3 regions of the Streptomyces sp. NPDC031418 genome follow, and region 2 is predicted to be linked to each of the others. Evidence: riboswitches for the same ligand, from Rfam matches in the RefSeq annotation. Region 2 holds a riboswitch; each other region holds the start of a gene.
The links. A riboswitch is a leader RNA that binds a small molecule or an ion and turns the genes downstream of it on or off. The one in region 2 is predicted to bind S-adenosylmethionine.
Positions count from the first base shown of each region.

Region 1: another riboswitch for S-adenosylmethionine. It lies ahead of ACZ5CZ_RS32820 (amino acid ABC transporter permease); the one in region 2 lies ahead of thrC (threonine synthase).
Region 3: another riboswitch for S-adenosylmethionine. It lies ahead of ACZ5CZ_RS27985 (aminotransferase class V-fold PLP-dependent enzyme); the one in region 2 lies ahead of thrC (threonine synthase).

Region 1 is NZ_JBVIJC010000028.1:40,006-46,161, reverse strand. Features, by position in the region: gene ACZ5CZ_RS32835 (aliphatic sulfonate ABC transporter substrate-binding protein) at 1-287, shown strand, start outside; gene ACZ5CZ_RS32830 (putative leader peptide) at 464-574, shown strand; gene ACZ5CZ_RS32825 (glutathione S-transferase C-terminal domain-containing protein) at 799-1,662, shown strand; SAM riboswitch class IV at 1,728-1,836, shown strand; gene ACZ5CZ_RS32820 (amino acid ABC transporter permease) at 2,161-3,141, shown strand; gene ACZ5CZ_RS32815 (amino acid ABC transporter ATP-binding protein) at 3,138-3,935, shown strand; gene ACZ5CZ_RS32810 (ABC transporter substrate-binding protein) at 4,005-5,030, shown strand; gene ACZ5CZ_RS32805 (GNAT family N-acetyltransferase) at 5,122-5,847, shown strand; gene ACZ5CZ_RS32800 (putative leader peptide) at 5,907-5,993, shown strand; gene ACZ5CZ_RS32795 (LLM class flavin-dependent oxidoreductase) at 6,071-6,156, shown strand, end outside.
Region 2 is NZ_JBVIJC010000018.1:137,225-143,380, reverse strand. Features, by position in the region: gene groL (chaperonin GroEL) at 1-477, opposite strand, end outside; gene ACZ5CZ_RS26335 (cold-shock protein) at 858-1,061, opposite strand; gene ACZ5CZ_RS26330 (MoaD/ThiS family protein) at 1,504-1,779, opposite strand; gene thrC (threonine synthase) at 1,776-3,059, opposite strand; SAM riboswitch class I at 3,078-3,220, opposite strand; gene ACZ5CZ_RS26320 (glucosyl-3-phosphoglycerate synthase) at 3,383-4,327, shown strand; gene ACZ5CZ_RS26315 (alpha,alpha-trehalose-phosphate synthase (UDP-forming)) at 4,410-5,840, shown strand; gene otsB (trehalose-phosphatase) at 5,845-6,156, opposite strand, start outside.
Region 3 is NZ_JBVIJC010000020.1:139,179-145,334, forward strand. Features, by position in the region: gene trpD (anthranilate phosphoribosyltransferase) at 452-1,516, shown strand; gene ACZ5CZ_RS27980 (undecaprenyl diphosphate synthase family protein) at 2,088-2,762, shown strand; SAM riboswitch class IV at 2,865-2,981, shown strand; gene ACZ5CZ_RS27985 (aminotransferase class V-fold PLP-dependent enzyme) at 3,159-4,520, shown strand; gene ACZ5CZ_RS27990 (Lrp/AsnC family transcriptional regulator) at 4,557-4,838, opposite strand; gene ACZ5CZ_RS27995 (rhomboid family intramembrane serine protease) at 4,835-5,575, opposite strand; gene ACZ5CZ_RS28000 (hypothetical protein) at 5,730-5,969, shown strand; gene ACZ5CZ_RS28005 (NYN domain-containing protein) at 6,014-6,156, shown strand, end outside.

The DNA.
Region 1 (6,156 bases), on a different contig from region 2:
TGAAGAGGCTGTCGCGGGAGTTCGCCTGGGGCGTCAAGAACCCGGAGAAGTACGCGCAGGCGCTGGCGAAGGAGCAGAGCATCCCGCTCGCCGACGCCAAGGCCTCCCTGGCCGCCTACTCGAACCGGGTCACCCCGGTGGAGCAGCCGGACATCGCACTGGAGCAGCATCTCGCCGACGCCTTCCTGGACGCGGGCCAGATCACCAAGAAGGTCGACGTCGAGTCGATCACTGACAACCTTCTCCCCGCCGGTTACGACAGCTCCAAGCTCAAGGTCACCTCATGAGCGCACCGGCGAGTGCCCATGCCTGACCCCCTCCCGGAGCGACCGCACCCGACCGGGCGGCCACGGCGGGCGTGCCGCCGTCCATCGGGATGTCCGCCATGCGGGACGGACCCCTTGACGTCCGTGGCCGGTGCATCGACACTCGGTAAGGAATCCTAGCGAACAGGTAGGGAAACATGAGGCGCCTTGCTCCGGTCACCGTCCGAGTGAGCCGTTCGCCTCTGCTGACTTCCCGACGTCACATCGACCTGCTCCGCGTGTGCAGCGCGCTCGGCCGCATGGGCTGACCTGCGCAGCTTCCACGCCGACGCCCCCCCACGGCACATCGTGCCGTTCGGCGTGCCCAGGTGAGCCCCGCTCAGGGTTCCGTCGTCGCATCCCCGTAGCCCCGGCGGGCCCGGCACCGAGTGCCGGGCCCGCCCTCCGGGCGAAGGAGGGGGATCCGGCCACGGGGCCCGGCCCGATGTCGCATCCGCCGCGCGGACGTCCGCGCCCGCTTTCGGGGAGAGTCATGACCGTCACCACGCCCGCCGCCCACGTTTCCGTCCGCCCCGCGCCCGCCTTCCTCGGCCGTATCGGCAGGGACGCACGCAGCGGCCACTACCCGGTGCCAGGCCGCTACCGGCTCCATCTGTCGACCGCGTGTCCCGACGGCCTGCGCATCGCCGTCACCCACACCCTGCTCGGCCTGGACGACATCTGTCCGGTCACCTTCCTGCCCGCCGTCCCCGACTGTCCCGAGGGCGGCTACTCGGCCCTGCGTCCGCTGTACGAGGCGAGCGCGCACCGCTACTCCGGTCCGGCCGCGGCGCCGGTGCTCAGTGACGGCTGGTCCGGGCGGATCGTCAGCACCCACGACCGGGACATCATGCGCGACCTCGCCCACCGCTTCGACACCTGCGCCCCCTCGCTCTACCCGTGCGGCGCGGAGTCGGAGATCGAGGCCGTGGAGCAGATGTGCAGGCAGGGAATCGAGGGGGCGGCGCAGCGGGCCGGAGCCGTGGGAGCGGACGCGGCGGAACGTGACATGGCACTGGCCACACTGCTGGAGACACTCGGCGCCCTGGACCGCTGGCTGGTCGGCCGCCCCTACCTGATCCGCGACGAAGTCACCGCCGCCGACGTCGAGTTGTGGGTCGCCCTGGTCCGGCTCGACACCGTGCACCGGCACCATCTCGACGCCGCCGCGGTCCAGCGCATCGCCGGCCACCCGGCGCTGTGGTCCTACGCCCGCCGTGTGACCGCCCACCCGGCCTTCGGTGCCCATCTCGACCTCGACGGGATCGACCGCCGCCACCACGCCCGGTGCCGCGGGCTGGAGGCCGCCGGATCGGCCGTCCAGATCCTCGACTGGGCGGCACACTCGGCCCGTTAGCCGTTCCACCTGGTGGAACGGCGTTGACATACGTTCGGGCCATTGTCTTAACTACGGCCCAGAACGGTCACGAGTGTCAGCGACAAGCCCTGGCTGGCTGACCGGCAACCCTCGCACCGCGGTGGGGTGCCCCAGGTGACGACCCGGCCGATGACACATCGGTAAGCGCGAGGCCCACAGGGCCGGAACAGTGACGGTGACGCCATGTACGCAGCTCCCAGAACGGCCGCACGCCGTTCCCCGGGCTGCGTACGGACGTACACGAGTCTGCTCGTCGCCGACCGCGCCGTCGATCTGCTCCGCGTCAACAGCGCACTGTGTACCGCACCGGGCCGTGCCCGGTGTCGGGGCTGACGCCTCCCCCCAGCCCCCGCACTCCCTGACCGACACCGCCCGCGCGGTGTGCCGTCGCCCTTCCCACTCCCGGTCTCCCGCCGACCCGTGCGTCCCCGCACACCGGCGTGGTGCCGGGGTGTTCCCACCCAGCCGGAGCCCACCATGAGCGAACCCCCTGGCGCCACCGTCACGTTGCCCGAGGCGCCTACCGCCACCGAACCGCCCAAGGCCCTCACCGCCCAGCGCGTACTGCCGTTGCGCCGGCCGGGACGCTGGATCGCCACCGCGGTCGTCCTGGTCCTGGTGGCCCAGTTCGCACACGGGCTGGTGACCAACCCCTTCTACCAGTGGGACCGCTGGAGCTACTGGTTCCTGCGGCCGACCATCCTCGACGGCCTGCTCATCACCCTCGAAGTCACCGCCTACAGCGCCGTGCTGGGCCTTGTCGGCGGTGTCCTGCTCGCCCTGGCCCGGCTGTCGAAGAGCCCGGTGCTGCGCGCGGTCAGCTGGACCTACGTCTGGGCGTTCCGCTCCATCCCGCTCATCGTGGTCCTGATCTTCCTCTACAACTTCAGCGCTCTGTACAAGACGTTGAGCGTCGGCATCCCCTTCGGGCCGGCCTTCTTCTCCTTCGACGAGTCGAAGCTCGCCACCGACATGGTCGTCGCCGTCGTCGGCCTCAGCCTCAACGAGGCCGCCTACGCGGCCGAGGTGGTGCGCGGCGGCATCCTCTCCGTCGACCAGGGCCAGCACGAGGCGGCCGCCGCCCTCGGCCTGCCCAAGGGCTACCAGTTCCGCAGAGTCGTCCTTCCGCAGGCGCTGCGCTCCATCGTCCCCAACTACGTCAACCAGCTCATCGGCCTGATCAAGGGCACCTCGCTGGTCTTCTACGTCTCCCTGCTGGACCTGTTCGGCTCCGCGCAGACCATGGGCTCCACCTACCCCGGCGACATCGTGCCGCTGCTGCTGGTCGTCACCGCCTGGTACCTGATCCTGACCAGCGTCGTCTCCGTCATCCAGTTCTACGTCGAGCGGTACTACGCCCGCGGCGCCACCCGCAGCCTGCCGCCCACGCCCCTCCAGAAGCTCCGCACCGGTCTCACCGAGCTGCGGGCCCGCATACGCCGGGAGGCCGCCGTATGACCGCCAAGACCGCCGACACCCTGGCGGACGTCGAAGCCGCCACCGTCGAGGTCCACGACGTGCACAAGTGGTACGGCACCCACCGCGTCCTGGACGGCGTCGACCTGACGGTCCGTCCGGGGGAGGTCACCGTGATCCTCGGCCCCTCCGGCTCCGGCAAGTCCACCCTGCTGCGGGTCATCAACCACCTGGAGAAGCCCGAGATCGGCCACGTCAGCATCAACGGCGAGCTGATCGGCGTGAAGCGGCAGGGCAACCGGCTCAAGGAGCTGAGCGAGCGGGCCATCCTCACCCAGCGCGGACGGATCGGGTTCGTCTTCCAGAACTTCAACCTCTTCCCGCACCTGACCGTCCTGGACAACGTGGCCGCGGCCCCCGTCGCCACCGGCCGGCTCGGCAGGGCCGAAGCCCAGGAACTGGCCCGCGACCTCCTCGGCCGGGTCGGCCTCGCCGACAAGACCGGCGCCTACCCGCGCCAGCTCTCCGGCGGCCAGCAGCAGCGCGTCGCCATCGCCCGCGCCCTGGCGCTGCGCCCCGGCGTCATCCTCTTCGACGAGCCCACCTCCGCCCTGGACCCCGAACTGGTCGGCGAAGTCCTCGCCGTCATCCGGGACCTGGCCTCCAGCGGCACCACCCTCGTCATCGTCACCCACGAGATCGGCTTCGCCCGCGAGATCGCCGACCGGGTCGTCTTCATCGACGGCGGCAAGATCGTCGAGCAGGGGCCGCCCTCCGAGGTCCTCGACACACCACGGCACGAGCGGACCAGGGACTTCCTCAGCAAGGTCCTGTGACCCGCCGCCCCCACGACCTCCCCCCACGCCACCACCCTCATCACCGCCCCTGAGCGACAAGGAACGGCCATGCGCACCCACGTCACCCGACGCAGCCTGATACGCGGCATCACCGCGGCGACCGCCGTCGCCTCCCTGGCCACCGGGCTCGCCGCCTGCGGTGGCAACAGCGACGCGGCCACCACCGACACCGCCGCCCGGTCCGGCGAGGTCGTCATCGGCCAGGCCTCCAACGGCGCCGCCCAGCAGACCACCATCAAGGTCTCCGAGGTCAAGTCCATCAGCGCCGAACTGCCCGCCGCCCTCAGGAAGAGCGGCAAGCTGGAGATCGGCATCGGCGCCCTGCCCGCCGGCTTCCCGCCGCTCGCCTACGTGGGCAGCGACCAGAAGACCCTCACCGGCGCGGAGCCCGACTTCGGCCGCCTGGTCGCCGCGGTCCTCGGCCTCAAGCCCGAGGTGAAGAACTCCACGTGGGAGAACCTCTTCGTCGGCATCGACAGCGGCAAGGTCGACGTGGCCTTCTCCAACGTCACCGACACCGAAGAACGCAAGAAGAAGTACGAGTTCGCCTCCTACCGGCAGGACAACCTCGCCTTCACCGTGCCGAAGAAGAGCACCTGGAACTTCGGCGGCACCTACGAGAACCTCGCCGGCAAGACCGTCTCCGTGAGCGCGGGGACCAACCAGGAGAAGATCCTCCTGGAGTGGAAGGCGAAGCTCGCCAAGGAGGGCAAGAAGCTCACCGTCAAGTACTTCCAGGACAGCAACAGCGTCTACCTGGCCCTGTCCGGCGGCAAGATCGATGCGTACTTCGGCCCCAACCCCGGCATCGCCTACCACAACAGGCAGACCGCGAACACGCCCAACGCCACCCGCACCGCGGGCACCTACTCGGGCGCCGGAGCGAGCCTCCAGGGCCTGATCGCGGCCACCGCCAAGAAGGACAGCGGCCTGGCCAAGCCGCTCGCCGACGCCATCAACCACCTGATCAAGAACGGTCAGTACGCCGAGTGGCTCAAGGCCTACAACCTCTCCAACGAGGCCGTCGCCACGTCCCAGGTCAACCCGCCCGGACTCCCGCTCGACAACTCCTGACCACCGCGCACCGGGGACCCCACCACCCACCTCGCGGTGGGGTCCCCGGCACGCCGGACACCCCGAGCCGTACCCCGGAGACCGCCACGCCATGTCCGTCACCACCGTCGACGCCACGTCCTCGCACGTCCTGGACAACCCCGCCTGGGGCGCCCTCACCGGACCCCACGCCCACTTCGCCGAACGCATCGGCCACGCCGCCCGCTACCACCAGGACGTGTCCCCCTTCCACGCCCTCTCCGACGAGGACGACCCGCGCGCCTGGGCCGACCTGGCCCGCCTCGTCGGCCCCGGCGGCACCGCCGCGGTACGAGGTGTCACCGAGGCGCCGGACGGCTGGGAGGTCGTCAGCCTCGGACAGGGCGTCCAGCTCGTGGACACCTCCCTGCGCGCCGAGCCCGACCCCGAGGCCGTACGCCTCGGCCCCGACGACGTACCCCAGATCCTCGACCTGGTCGCCCGCACCGAACCCGGCCCCTACCGGCGCCGTACCGTCGAGATGGGCACCTACCTCGGCATCCGCCACCGCGGCCGGCTGATCGCCCTGGCCGGCGAGCGGCTGCGCCCGCCCGGCTGGACGGAGATCAGCGCCGTGTGCACCGACCCCGACCACCGGGGCCGGGGGCTGGCCACCCGTCTGGTCCGTGCCGTCGCCGCAGGCATCAAGGAGCGCGGGGAACAGCCCTTCCTGCACGCCGCGGCCACCAACGCGAACGCGATCCGGCTGTACGAGTCGATCGGCTTCACCCTGCGCAGCCGCACGGTCTTCTCGCTCGTCCGGCACATCGGGGCCGCCGCGCCGGAAGAAACGGCATAGCCGTGGCGTTGTCCTTGTCGAGGGTGAGTGCGCGGCCCACGTCGACGGAGGTGCGGGACATGACACGTGTACTGCGTGCCGTCTTCCTGCACTCCCGGCCCCACATCGACCTCCAGCGCGTGGCCGGCTCCCTCTGTAGCTCCTGACCCCGTTTCCCCAGCCGCCGTGCGCCCAGACCTCCGCGGGCCGGCGATCTCGTACGGACCTCCAGGAAGGCACTCTCGTGTCCTCAACTCCCGTTTCTCCTCTGCGCCTTGCCGTCGCCCTCGACGGAACCGGCTGGCACCCCGCCTCCTGGCGCGAGCAAGT
Region 2 (6,156 bases):
CAGCTCGCCGATCTGGGTGTCGGCGGCGGAGATGGACGCGGTGGAGGCGATCTGCTCCTTGGTCTCGACGTCCTTCGCCTGCTCCAGGAGGGCGGCGGAGACGGCCTCGACGGCCTTCTCGATACCGCGCTTCAGAGCCATCGGGTTGGCGCCGGCCGCGACGTTGCGCAGGCCTTCCTTGACCAGGGCCTGGGCGAGAACGGTCGCGGTGGTCGTACCGTCACCGGCGACGTCGTCCGTCTTCTTGGCGACTTCCTTGACCAGCTCGGCGCCGATCTTCTCGTACGGGTCCTCGAGCTCGATCTCCTTGGCGATGGAGACACCATCGTTGGTGATCGTGGGGGCGCCCCACTTCTTCTCGAGGACGACGTTGCGACCCTTGGGGCCGAGCGTCACCTTGACGGCGTCCGCGAGCTGGTTCATGCCGCGCTCGAGGCCGCGCCGCGCCTCCTCGTCGAACGCGATGATCTTGGCCATGTGAAGTGGTCCCTCCAGGACTGGGGGTGATTCCTTCGGACCGCGCCCGCGCCCGCGACGGACGGCCAGCCGACCAGTGGTTCCTTGCCCCACCCGGTCCGCGGCCTCACCGACCCGGTCCTTCTTTGTCACTCTCACCTTCAGAGTGCTAACGCCAATGATTAGCACTCGGCATGGTCGAGTGCAAGCGCCTCCCACGGTCCGGCGGGGAGTCTCCGCCCCGGGCGAACGGGCGCATGCGGCCGCCGGGGCACGGGCACGCGCGCAAGCGCAGACGCAGGCACAGGCACAGGCACAGGCACAGGCACAGGCACAGGCACGCCGAAGGGCCCGCACCCCGGGAGGTGCGGGCCCTTCGGCGAAGAACGCTTGCTTTACGTTCAGGCGGTGACGCGAACCATGTCGGCCTGCGGACCCTTCTGGCCCTGCGAGATCTCGAACTCGACCCGCTGGCCCTCTTCCAGGGTGCGGTAGCCGTCCATCTGAATCGCGCTGTAGTGGACGAAGACGTCCGCACCACCGTCGACCGCGATGAAGCCGTACCCCTTCTCCGCGTTGAACCACTTGACGGTGCCCTGAGCCATGCCTAACTCCCCTATTACTGGCCCTTGCACAGATCCACACTTCGCGGACCCGGGTCAGACCTCACCCCCCAAATCGGTCGGGGGCGTGCGCCGGAACGCGTCGACCGCGGCTGAATGTATCTGTCCAACTGCCGTCTGCAACAGGTCAATCGGACGAGAAATCTGGACGCACCCGATCCGGAATGTGCCAAGAATCAGGGAGAATTCAGGGCAAGTCGGGCTCCACAAAGGGAACGAAAGCCGCATAAAACACGCACACTTTGGCTACTTCTTGTCGTGCGGGCGGCACCATTCCAGGGCCCGCGACCCGTAGGCCCGCAACCCGGTTCCCCAACTCTATCGCGCTCAATCACACTGAATGGCCCCCTCCGCTTCTATCGCGGAAGGGGCCATTCGATAAACGCTCGGTAATCCCGGCTACCGTCGGTTACCGGGTTAATGCTCAGCCGCCGGCGACCGCCGGGATGATGGAGATGCCCGCGCCGTCCGGGGTGGCCGTCTCCAGCCCCTGCTCGAAGCGGACGTCGTCGTCGTTGACGTACACGTTCACGAACCGGCGCAGCTTGCCCTGGTCGTCCAGGACGCGGGCGGCGATGCCCGTGTGGTTCTTCTCCAGGTCCGCGATGACCTCGGCGAGGGTCGCCCCCTCGGCGGGCACCTCGGCCTGACCTCCGGTGTAGGTGCGCAGGATGGTGGGGATGCGAACGGTCACGCTCATGCGAGGCCAGCCTCTCGGAAGGAGTCCAGGGTGGGGCGGATGGTCGCGGTCAGGCCGGTGCCGGCCACCGCGTCCAGGGTCTTCAGGCCGTCGCCGGTGTTCAGCACGACCGTGGTCTTCGCCGGGTCCAGCAGGCCCTGCTTGAGCAGCTTGCGGGTGACGCCGACGGTCACCCCGCCCGCCGTCTCCGCGAAGATGCCCTCCGTGCGGGCCAGCAGCTTGATGGCGTCCACGACCTCCTCGTCCGTGACGTCCTCCACCGCACCGCCGGTGCGCCGGGCGATGTCCAGGACGTACGGCCCGTCGGCCGGGTTGCCGATGGCGAGGGACTTGGCGATCGTGTTCGGCTTCTGCGGCCGTACGACGTCGTGCCCGGCCTTGAAGGCGGTCGACACCGGGGAGCAGCCCTCCGCCTGGGCGCCGAAGATCTTGTACGGCCGGTCCTCCACCAGGCCGAGCTTGATCAGCTCCTGGAGCCCCTTGTCGATCTTGGTGAGCTGGGAGCCGGAGGCGATCGGCACCACGATCTGGTCGGGCAGCCGCCAGCCGAGCTGCTCGCAGATCTCGTACGCGAGCGTCTTGGAGCCCTCGGCGTAGTACGGGCGCAGGTTGACATTGACGAAGCCCCAGCCCTCGCCGGCCGGGTCGCCGATCAGCTCGGAGCAGAAGCGGTTCACATCGTCGTAGTTGCCCTCGATGCCGACCAGCTCGCCGCCGTAGACCGCGGCCATGACGACCTTGCCCTGCTCCAGGTCGTGCGGGATGAACACGCACGAGCGGAAGCCGGCCCGGGCGGCGGCGGCGCCGACGGCACCGGCCAGGTTGCCGGTCGAGGAGCAGGACAGGGTGGTGAAGCCGAAGGCGCGCGCCGCCTCCAGGGCCTGGGCGACGACCCGGTCCTTGAAGGAGTGCGTCGGGTTGCCGGAGTCGTCCTTCACGTACAGACCGCCGGTCACGCCCAGCTCACCGGCGAGGTTGTCCGCCTTGACGAGCTTGGTCCAGCCGGGGTTGAGGTTCGGCTTGTCGGCCACGTCGGCGGGGACGGGCAGCAGCGGCGCGTACCGCCAGATGTTCGCGGGGCCCGACTCGATCGTCCGGCGCAGTTCCTCGGGGTCGTGGCCGGAGAAGTCGTAGGCGATCTCCAGCGGGCCGAAACACTCCTCGCAGGCGAAGACCGGGCCGAGCGGAACGCGGTGACCGCACTCGCGACAGCTCAGGGCCGAGGCCGGACCGAGGTCGACGGCGGAGTCAAGGGGGGTTTCAACTGTCTGCGCAGCCATGTGAGGCGAGGCCCTTTCTCCTCATCTTCCTCACGGCGCATCTCGCCGTGAGACGGATTTGGCACCTTCCCTAGCCGGGAGCCTCGATATGGAGAACGAGACCGACTGGAGGGTTGCCGGGGCTTCATCGGGCCGTTTCCCTCTGCCCCTCTGGATGAGCTGTATGCGATTGTCAACGCCGCTTGACACCCCGACATGCGATGGTCATCGGCGTTGTTCAAGACTGTAACCGAAGGCCAGGACAGTTGAGATAGACGTCCGAACCGCGAGATGGATCACACGGCGCACCTCGTGTGATCACGAACAGTGAGGAGCCGCAGACCGTGCTGGAAGAAGTCGAGCGCTGGCTGGCCACCCGCTCCTGGTCCGTGGCCGATCGCCCGCTCCACCGGATACTGGCCGCCAAACAGCGCACCGGCCAGACGATCAGCGTCGTCCTGCCCGCGCTCAACGAGGAGGCGACGGTCGGGGAGATCGTCGCCGTGATCCGGCACGACCTCGTCGAACAGGTCCCGCTCGTCGACGAGATCGTCGTCGTGGACTCCGGCTCCACCGACGGCACCTCCAGGGTCGCGGCGGCCGCCGGCGCCCGGGTCGTGCACCGCGACGCGATCCTGCCCCGCATCCCGGCCGTCCCCGGCAAGGGGGAGGTGCTGTGGCGCTCCCTCCTGGTCACCCACGGGGACCTCGTCTGCTTCATCGACGCGGACCTGCGGGACTTCTCCTCCGACTTCGTCACCGGGCTGGTCGGCCCGCTGCTCACCGAGCCGGACGTGGACCTCGTCAAGGGCATGTACGACCGTCCGCTCGCCGGTGCCACCGGGCAGGGCGGCCGGGTCACCGAGCTGATGGCCCGCCCGCTGCTCAACATGCACTGGCCGCAGCTGGCCGGGTTCGTGCAGCCGCTGGGCGGCGAGTACGCCGCCCGCCGCTCACTGCTGGAGCAGCTGCCCTTCCCCGTCGGGTACGGCGTGGAGCTGGGCATGCTGGTGGACTCGCTGCACCTGGTGGGGCTGGACGCGCTGGCCCAGGTGGACCTGGGGGTGCGCAAGCACCGGCACCAGGACGGACAGGCGCTCGGCCGGATGGCGGCGGCCATCTACCGCACCGCCCAGCTCCGCCTCGCCCGCGGCCATCTGGTCCGCCCCTCGCTCACCCAGTTCGAGCGGGGCGCGGACGGCTTCGAACCGCGCACCTACTCGGTGGACACCGAGGAGCGGCCGCCGATGGTGGAGATCGCGGAGTACGCCGAGCGCAAGGTGGCGTGAACGGCCGGGGCCGTCGTATACGGCGGCCGTACCGGGCGGGCCGTACGTTTGAGCGTTTCCGGGCCGGGCTAGGTTGAGGCGTATGTCTTCCACGCACGGTGCTGAGGTGCTGGTCGCGTCCAATCGCGGCCCCGTTTCCTATCAGGTGCGCGAGGACGGCTCGCTGGACGCCAGACGTGGCGGCGGCGGGCTGGTCTCCGGGCTGTCGGCGATCGGGCCGAGCGCGCAGGCGGTGTGGGTGTGCGCCGCGCTGAGCGACGCGGACCGCGAGGCGGTACGGCGGTCCCACGACGGGCGGCGGCTGTCGGTGGACGCGACCGGCGGGCAGCTGGTCCGCATGCTCGACATCGATCCGGCCGTGTTCGCCGACGCGTACAACGGCATCGCCAACTCGGTGCTCTGGTTCGTCCACCACATGCTGTACCAGACCCCGCTGGAGCCCGTCTTCGACGCGGAGTTCCGGCGGCAGTGGGCGTCGTATGAGGCCTACAACCGGGCGTTCGCCGAGGCGCTGGCCGAGGAGGCGGCCGAGGGCGCGGCGGTGCTGGTGCAGGACTACCACCTGTGCCTGGTGCCGGGCATGCTCCGCGCGCTCCGCCCCGACCTGCGCATCGGTCACTTCTCGCACACGCCGTGGGCGCCGCCGGAGTACTTCGCGCTGCTTCCGGACGACATCCGCGCGCAGCTGCTCGGCGGCATGCTCGGCGCGGACCGGGTGGCGTTCCTGACCCACCGCTGGGCGGACGCGTTCGCCGCCTGCGCGCGGGCGGTGCTGCCGGGCGGGGTGCCGGCCGGCACGGAGATCGGGGTGCACGGGCTCGGCGCGGACGCGGACTTCCTGCGCAAGCGGGCGCACGAACCGGACGTCGAGGAGCGGATGGCGGCGCTCCGGAAGGAGATCGGCGCCGGCCGCCGCACCATCGTGCGGGTCGACCGCACCGAGCTGTCCAAGAACATCGTGCGCGGGCTGCTGGCGTACGGGCAGCTGCTGGAGGACCACCCCGAGTGGCGCGAGCGCGTCGTCCACGTCGCCTTCGCGTATCCGTCCCGGCAGGACCTCGCGGTCTACCGGGACTACACGGCCGAGGTACGGCGGGTCGCGGACGACCTCAACTCCCGTTACGGCACGCCGGGCTGGACCCCGGTCGTGCTGCACGTCAAGGACGACTTCGCGCGCTCCCTGGCCGCGTACCGGCTCGCCGACGTGGCCCTGGTCAACCCCATCCGGGACGGCATGAACCTGGTGGCCAAGGAGATCCCGGTGGTCTCCGACGCGGGGTGCGCGCTGGTGCTGTCCCGGGAGGCGGGGGCGTACGAGGAGCTGGGCACCGACGCGCTGGTGGTCAACCCGTACGACGTGCTGGGCACGGCGCGGGCGCTGCGCGAGGCGCTGATCCTGCCGGACGGGGTGCGGGCCGAGCGCAGCGAGCGGCTGGCCGCCGCGGCGACGGCCCTGCCGCCCACGCGCTGGTTCCTGGACCAGCTGGACGCGCTGGACGCCGTGAAGCGCTGACGCGTCAGGGCATGCGCGCGGCCAGCGTGCGCAACAGATGTACGACGCCCTCGGGGCCGTCGACCACCAGGTCGGCGCGCTCGGCCAGCTCGGTCACCTCCGTGCTGCCGCTGCACACCAGCAGGCCGGGTACGCCGTCCGAGCGGAGTTTCTCCACCGCCGCGAAGGCGGGGAGGTCGCCGAGGTCGTCGCCCGCGTAGAGGACGGACTCGGCGCCGGTGGCGCGCAGGTGATCGGCGAGGGCGACGCCCTTGTCCATGCCGGGCGGGCGCAGCTCCAGGACCAGCCGGCCGGGCTCGACGATCAGGCCGTGCCG
Region 3 (6,156 bases), on a different contig from region 2:
CCAATCTTCGCGGTGGGAGTGCTAGTCATGCATTGACCGGGAGAACCAGGAGAGGTGTGGCGGAAAGAAAAAAGAGAATGCGCTGCACGTTCCCCCCTCGAGTCCCCCGTTGACGCTTTGGAGTGGCGTTTATGTCGAGCGTGCTTGCAAGTGGCGCAAAAGCGATGGCAACTCTATGATCATCACGGTCACGGCCAGATCTCAGTTAGGTAACCGTAAGGTAACGGTCGCTCTGGGGGGAAGATATCCGCGATGTCCGGGTGTGCCAGGGAAAGCGGCCTGGACTTCGTTCAACATGCATTGGTTCCGGTGTTCAAACGTAAGATTCCTTACTTTTGAGTGGTCGCACTGTGAGACCGGCGCCCCCGCGCCCCGCCCGGCTGGATAGGCTGGGAGCCCCCCCGCGCGCGCGGTGGTGGATGGCTGAAACCGACGACTCAGGAGCGGCCGTATGAGCGCTGTGACCCCCGCTGGAGGCGACACCGCGGCGGGCCGTTCCTGGCCCGAGGTGCTGAACGCCCTGCTGTCCGGGCGTGACCTGGACGCCGGTGCGACGTACTGGGCGATGGACCGGATCATGCGCGGCGAGGCCACGGACGCGCAGATCGCCGGGTTCGTGGTGGCGCTGCGGGCCAAGGGCGAGACGGTGGAGGAGATCGCCGGGCTGGTGGACGCGCTGTACCGGCACGCCACCGTCATCGAGGTCTCCGGGAACACCGTCGACATCGTCGGAACGGGCGGGGACGGCGCCAAGACCGTCAACATCTCCACGATGTCCTCGATCGTCATCGCCGGTACCGGCGCCAAGGTCGTCAAGCACGGCAACCGGGCCGCTTCCTCGGCCTCCGGCGCGTCCGATGTGCTGGAGGCGCTCGGCGTCAACCTGGACCTGGCGCCGAAGCGGGTGGCCGAGGTCGCCGAGGAGGCCGGCATCACGTACTGCGCCGCGGTGAAGTTCCACCCGGCGCTGCGCCATGTGGCCGCCGCGCGCGGCCAGTTGGGGATCCGCACCGTCTTCAACGCGCTCGGCCCGCTGGCCAACCCGGCCCGGGTCAAGGCGCAGGCCGTCGGTGTCGCCGACCCCCGGATGGCCCCGATCATGGCCGGCGTGTTCGCCGCCCGCGGCCACTCCTCCCTGGTCTTCCGCGGCGACGACGGGCTCGACGAGCTGACGACCACGGCCACCTCGCGGGTGTGGGTGGTACGCGACGGCAAGGTGACCGAGGAGGCCTTCGACCCGCGGGACGTGGGGCTGGAACTGGTGCCCGTCGAGGCGCTGCGCGGGGCGGACGCCACCTACAACGCGGGTGTCGCGCGGCGGCTGCTGGACGGCGAGAAGGGTCCCGTGCGGGACGCCGTGCTGCTGAACTCCGCGGCCGCGCTGGTCGCCCTGGAGCCGGGCCCGGGGTCCCTGGCGGAGCAGCTGCGGGACGGGATGGACCGCGCGGCCGAGTCGATCGACTCCGGGGCTGCGGGCAGGCTTCTCGAGCGGTGGGTCGCGGCCACCAACGCCTGACGTCCGCCCGGCGGGGCGGCCGCACAAGTCGCCCCGCGCTGCGGGAAATTGGCGTCAGATCTTGATCACCTGGCCGGGTCTGTGGATATGCTAGCGTCAAGTGCATTCCCTCGTGGTGATGTGTGTGCCTCCGCTTTGTCCGGAGCACGCATCTGAACGGGGACAACGAAGGGATGACGGGGGCATGGATGAGGGACAGCTGTACCCAGCCATGGAATAGGAATCCGACGCCGCCGGACCGTCGATTACGTCCGGTCCATACCTGAGCCGACTCGGCTCCGCACCGTTTTCATGTCACTCCGCGCGTGATGCGCGTGTCTTCACCACCGGGCGGCATCGACCGCTCTTCAAGCGCCGGAACATTCTCACCGGCCCTTGCTCTGCCCATTCCGGCCTTCTCGACGGCCGTCACATCCGCAGACCGAACCGGTAACCGCACCCAGCACGGGTGCGGAACAGGCCTGCGCACTCTGGCGACACCCTCTCCTCCCTCGTCGGCATCCCCTCGGACGTGCCGTCGACGCACACCCGCACTTGTTCGCGCCAGCGCATTCAGCAAAAGGAGAACACGGTGACCAACTTGATGCTTCTGCCCGACGGCATGCGCCGCTGGTCCATCGAAAACGGTGTCTCCCTCGACGAGGGCTACAAGGCGATGGCGGACAAGCTCGAAGAGTTCATCGGCTGGACCCGGGAGGAGGGCATCAAGACCCTCTACATCACGACGTCCTCGGTGAAGAACTTCAACCGCCCCGAGGCCGCGGTGACGACGTTCCTCGACGCGTTCGACGACCTGGCCCAGCGCGTCCACGGCAGCTGCAACTTCGCGTACTCCGGCTCCCTGGACCTGGTGCCGGACCGCTACCTCGAATCGCTCGAAACCATGCGGAAGGCGTCGGACACCGACTCGGACTTCACGGTCCACTACATCCTCGGAATGTCCCTCTCCCGCGAGGTCATCGGGATCTTCAACAAGCTCAACGGGAAGATCCCGGTCATGACCGAGGAGATCCTGGCCAGCAACGCGTACGTCCCGGAACAGGTCGACTTCGTCATACGCACCGGCGGCGCCGTCCGCATGTCGTCCTTCTTCCCGCTGATGTCCCCGTACGCCGAGCTGTACTTCTCCCCGCTGCTGTTCCCGGATGTCACGCGGGCCGACTTCGACGCCGCGATGAAGGACCTCCGCAACCGCGAGCGGCGCTACGGCGGCTACCCGGAGTCCGGCATGCCCGAGTCGAGCTGACGGCACGACCGACGGCCTCGGCATGCCTCGCCGGCATGCCGAGGTCCCGATATGCGGACAGGAGTTGCGGCGCGGCGATCAGCTCCGTTACGTTCCTGTCCAGGTCATGAGCGACAGCCACAAGGCCCCGGCCGGCTGTCCGGCAACCCTCCGTCCGTGGCGGGGTGCCCCGGGTGAGGACCAGGTCGTAGGCAGCGAGGTCTACGGCAAGCGCGGACCCCTCGCACGCTGAGTCGAAGCGTGGACCAGGGGTCCTGGTCGTCGAGGAGTCTTCCGTGAGCAAGCGAATGCGTTAGGGCCGCCGAGCCCCGCCTCCGCGCACCCTTTTCCCCTTTCTCCGTGCTTGAGCGACCTCTGCTCGCGCGGTGATCCCACACGCCTCACGGGAGTTCCGCCATGTCCGTCTCCACCGCTGCCGCCGACCAGTCCGTTTGTGCCCCTCTGCCGGTTCTGGGGCGGGATGTCACCGTTCCGCTGGTCACCGGCGGCGAGGTCACCTACGCGGCCCTCGACTACGCGGCCAGCGCCCCCGCCCTCCAGCGCGTCTGGGACGACGTCGCCGCCTACGCCCCCTACTACGGCAGCGTCCACCGCGGCGCCGGCTACCTCTCCCAGCTCTCCACCGACCTCTTCGAGAACGCCCGCCGCACGGTCTCCGACTTCCTCGGCTGCCGCCCCGGCGACCAGGTGGTCTTCACCCGGTCCACCACCGACTCGCTGAACCTGCTGGCCCGCGCGCTGCCCGCCGGCTGCCAGGTCTTCGTCTTCGAGACCGAGCACCACGCCTCCCTGCTGCCCTGGCAGGACACCCGGGTCACCTACCTCGACGCCCCGCGCACCCCGCGGCAGGCGGTCGAGACCCTGGAGCGGGCGCTCGCCGCCCGCGAGCCCCACGGCCCGGCCCTGGTCTGTGTGACCGGCGCCTCCAACGTCACCGGCGAGCTGTGGCCGGTGCGCGAGCTGGCCGCCGCCGCGCACGCGCACGGCGCCCGGATCGTCGTGGACGCCGCCCAGCTCGTCCCGCACCAGCCGGTGGACGTCCGCGACCTCGACGTCGACTGGATCGCCTTCTCCGGACACAAGCTGTACGCGCCGTTCGGCTCCGGCGTCCTGGCCGGCCGCGCGGACTGGCTGCGCGCGGCCGAGCCGTACCTCGCGGGCGGCGGCGCCAGCCGCACGGTCACCCGGCGCCCGGACGGCGGAGTGGAGGTGGCGTGGCACGAGAGCGCGGCCCGGCACGAGGCCGGCTCGCCGAACGTCATCGGCGCCTACTCCATCGCGTCGGCCTGCAAGGCGCTCACCGAGGCCGGCTGGGACACCCTGGTCGCCCGGGAGCAGCACCTGATCCGCCGGGTGCGCGAGGGGCTCGCCGAGATCCCCGAGGTGCGGGTCCTCTCCCTGTTCGGCGACGACGCCCCGCGCGTCGGGGTGATCTCCTTCGTGGTCGACGGCTGGAACAGCTCCCACTTCGCCGCCGCCCTCTCCGCGGAGTACGGCATCGGCGTCCGCGACGGCCTGTTCTGCGCCCACCCCCTGGTCCGCACGCTGCTGGGCAGCGACCCGCAGACCCAGGGCGAGTGCGGTGCGCCGGAGGCGGCCCCGGGCGAGAAGTCCCTCAACGCCGTGCGCGTCAGCTTCGGCGCGGGCACCCCCGACGAGCACGTCGACCGTTTTGTGAGCGCGGTCCGGGAACTGGTCAGGGACGGTGCCAAGTGGACGTACCGCACGGAGGACGGCCGCTGCGTGCCGGCGGTGTGAGGGGCCGTACCTCCCGATGAGGCGGTGTCCGGACGGTCAGGAGTCGAGGCCGATCGCGAACGCCGCCTCCAGGTCGTGCTGGGAGTAGGTACGGAACGCCACATGCGTGTCCGTGCCCTCCACGCCGGGGATCTTGCTGATCCGGCCCGGGATCACCTCGGCGAGGTCCTCGTGCTCCCGCACCCTGACCATCGCGATCAGGTCGTACGTCCCCGTCACGGAGAACACCTCGCTCACCGAGTCCAGCGAAGCGATCTGCTCCGCGATCTCGGGGATCCGGTCCACGCTGGTCTTGATCAGGACGATCGCGGTGATCACGGCTGCTTCTCTCCCTCGGGCGCCTGGGCAGGGGCGGCTTTCACTCTATCCGTACGGCCGTAGCGCACCCACGCGTAGCCGAAGCCCAGCCCGAAGCCCACCAGGTGCGCCAGATACGCCACCCCCGGGCCCTGTCCGGCCCGCCCCGCCGAGAGCCACTGGAGCGCCGCCCAGAACGGCAGCACGACCCAGGCCGGGAACCGTACCGGCAGGAAGAGGAGGAACGGCAGAAGACTGGTCACGCGCGCCCGCGGGAACAGGTAGAGGAAGGCGCCGAGGACCGCCGAGATCGCCCCGGAGGCACCCACCAGCGACTGCTCCGAGGCCGCGTTGGCGGCCGCGTAACCGAGCAGGGCCAGGTAGCCGCAGCCGACGTAGAAGAGCGTGTACTCCACCCGGCCCATCCGCTCCTCGGTCATCGCGCCGAAGACGAAGAGGAAGAGCATGTTGCCGAGCAGATGCACCCAGCTCCCGTGCACGAACAGCGCGGTGAGCGGGGTGAGCGCCGCCCTCGGCACGCCCTCGAACAGCTCGGCCGGGACCACGCCCCAGCGGTGGAAGTACACGCGCTGTGCGGCGAGCAGGGACTCCCCGGAGCCGTACGCCCCGGTGAGCCCGGAGGCCGGGCCCAGCACGAAGATCACACAGCACAGGGCGATGAGGGTGTAGGTCATCGGTGCCGATGTGTTCCGGACCGCCCTCAGGGTCCGGCCCGCCGTGCTCCAGTTGCCGATCATGGACACAGAGCATGACGTAAGGGGACGCAAGGGGATAGACCGCCTCGCCGCCGTGAACGGACGGGCGGCGAGTCCCCGGCAGGCCGTAGGGTTACGGCCACACGGGTCCGCCCCCCGGGCGCGGACCGACCCGAGAAGGAAGCGAACAGCCACGATGACGGTTCCCCTGCCGACCGCCACGACGCGTTGGCGCTGCACCCTGTGCGGCAACCTCACCCGGTTCGACGTGACCCGTTCCTCGAAGGTGGTCGAGTACGTGCACCTCGACCTGGCGGGTGAGCCGAAGGTGGAGGAGCGCGAGGTGGTCAGTGAGACCATCGAGTCGGTGCGCTGCCGTTGGTGCAACGCGGTGGACCAGGTGGAACTCGTGGACAGGCCGGGCGCCGACTCCTGAGCGGAGCGGCCCCGGGTACAGCGGACGGCTTAGGGGTGTGACGGATGGTGGAGACCGCAGGCGGGGGGCCGGAAGACGGCACCGCTGAGGTGCTTGACCGTCCGCTGCCCGACGGCGTGCGCCGCAGGGTCGTACAGATCGTCTCGGACGGCTTCGGCGGGCTGACCGTGGCGGAACTGCCCGCGCA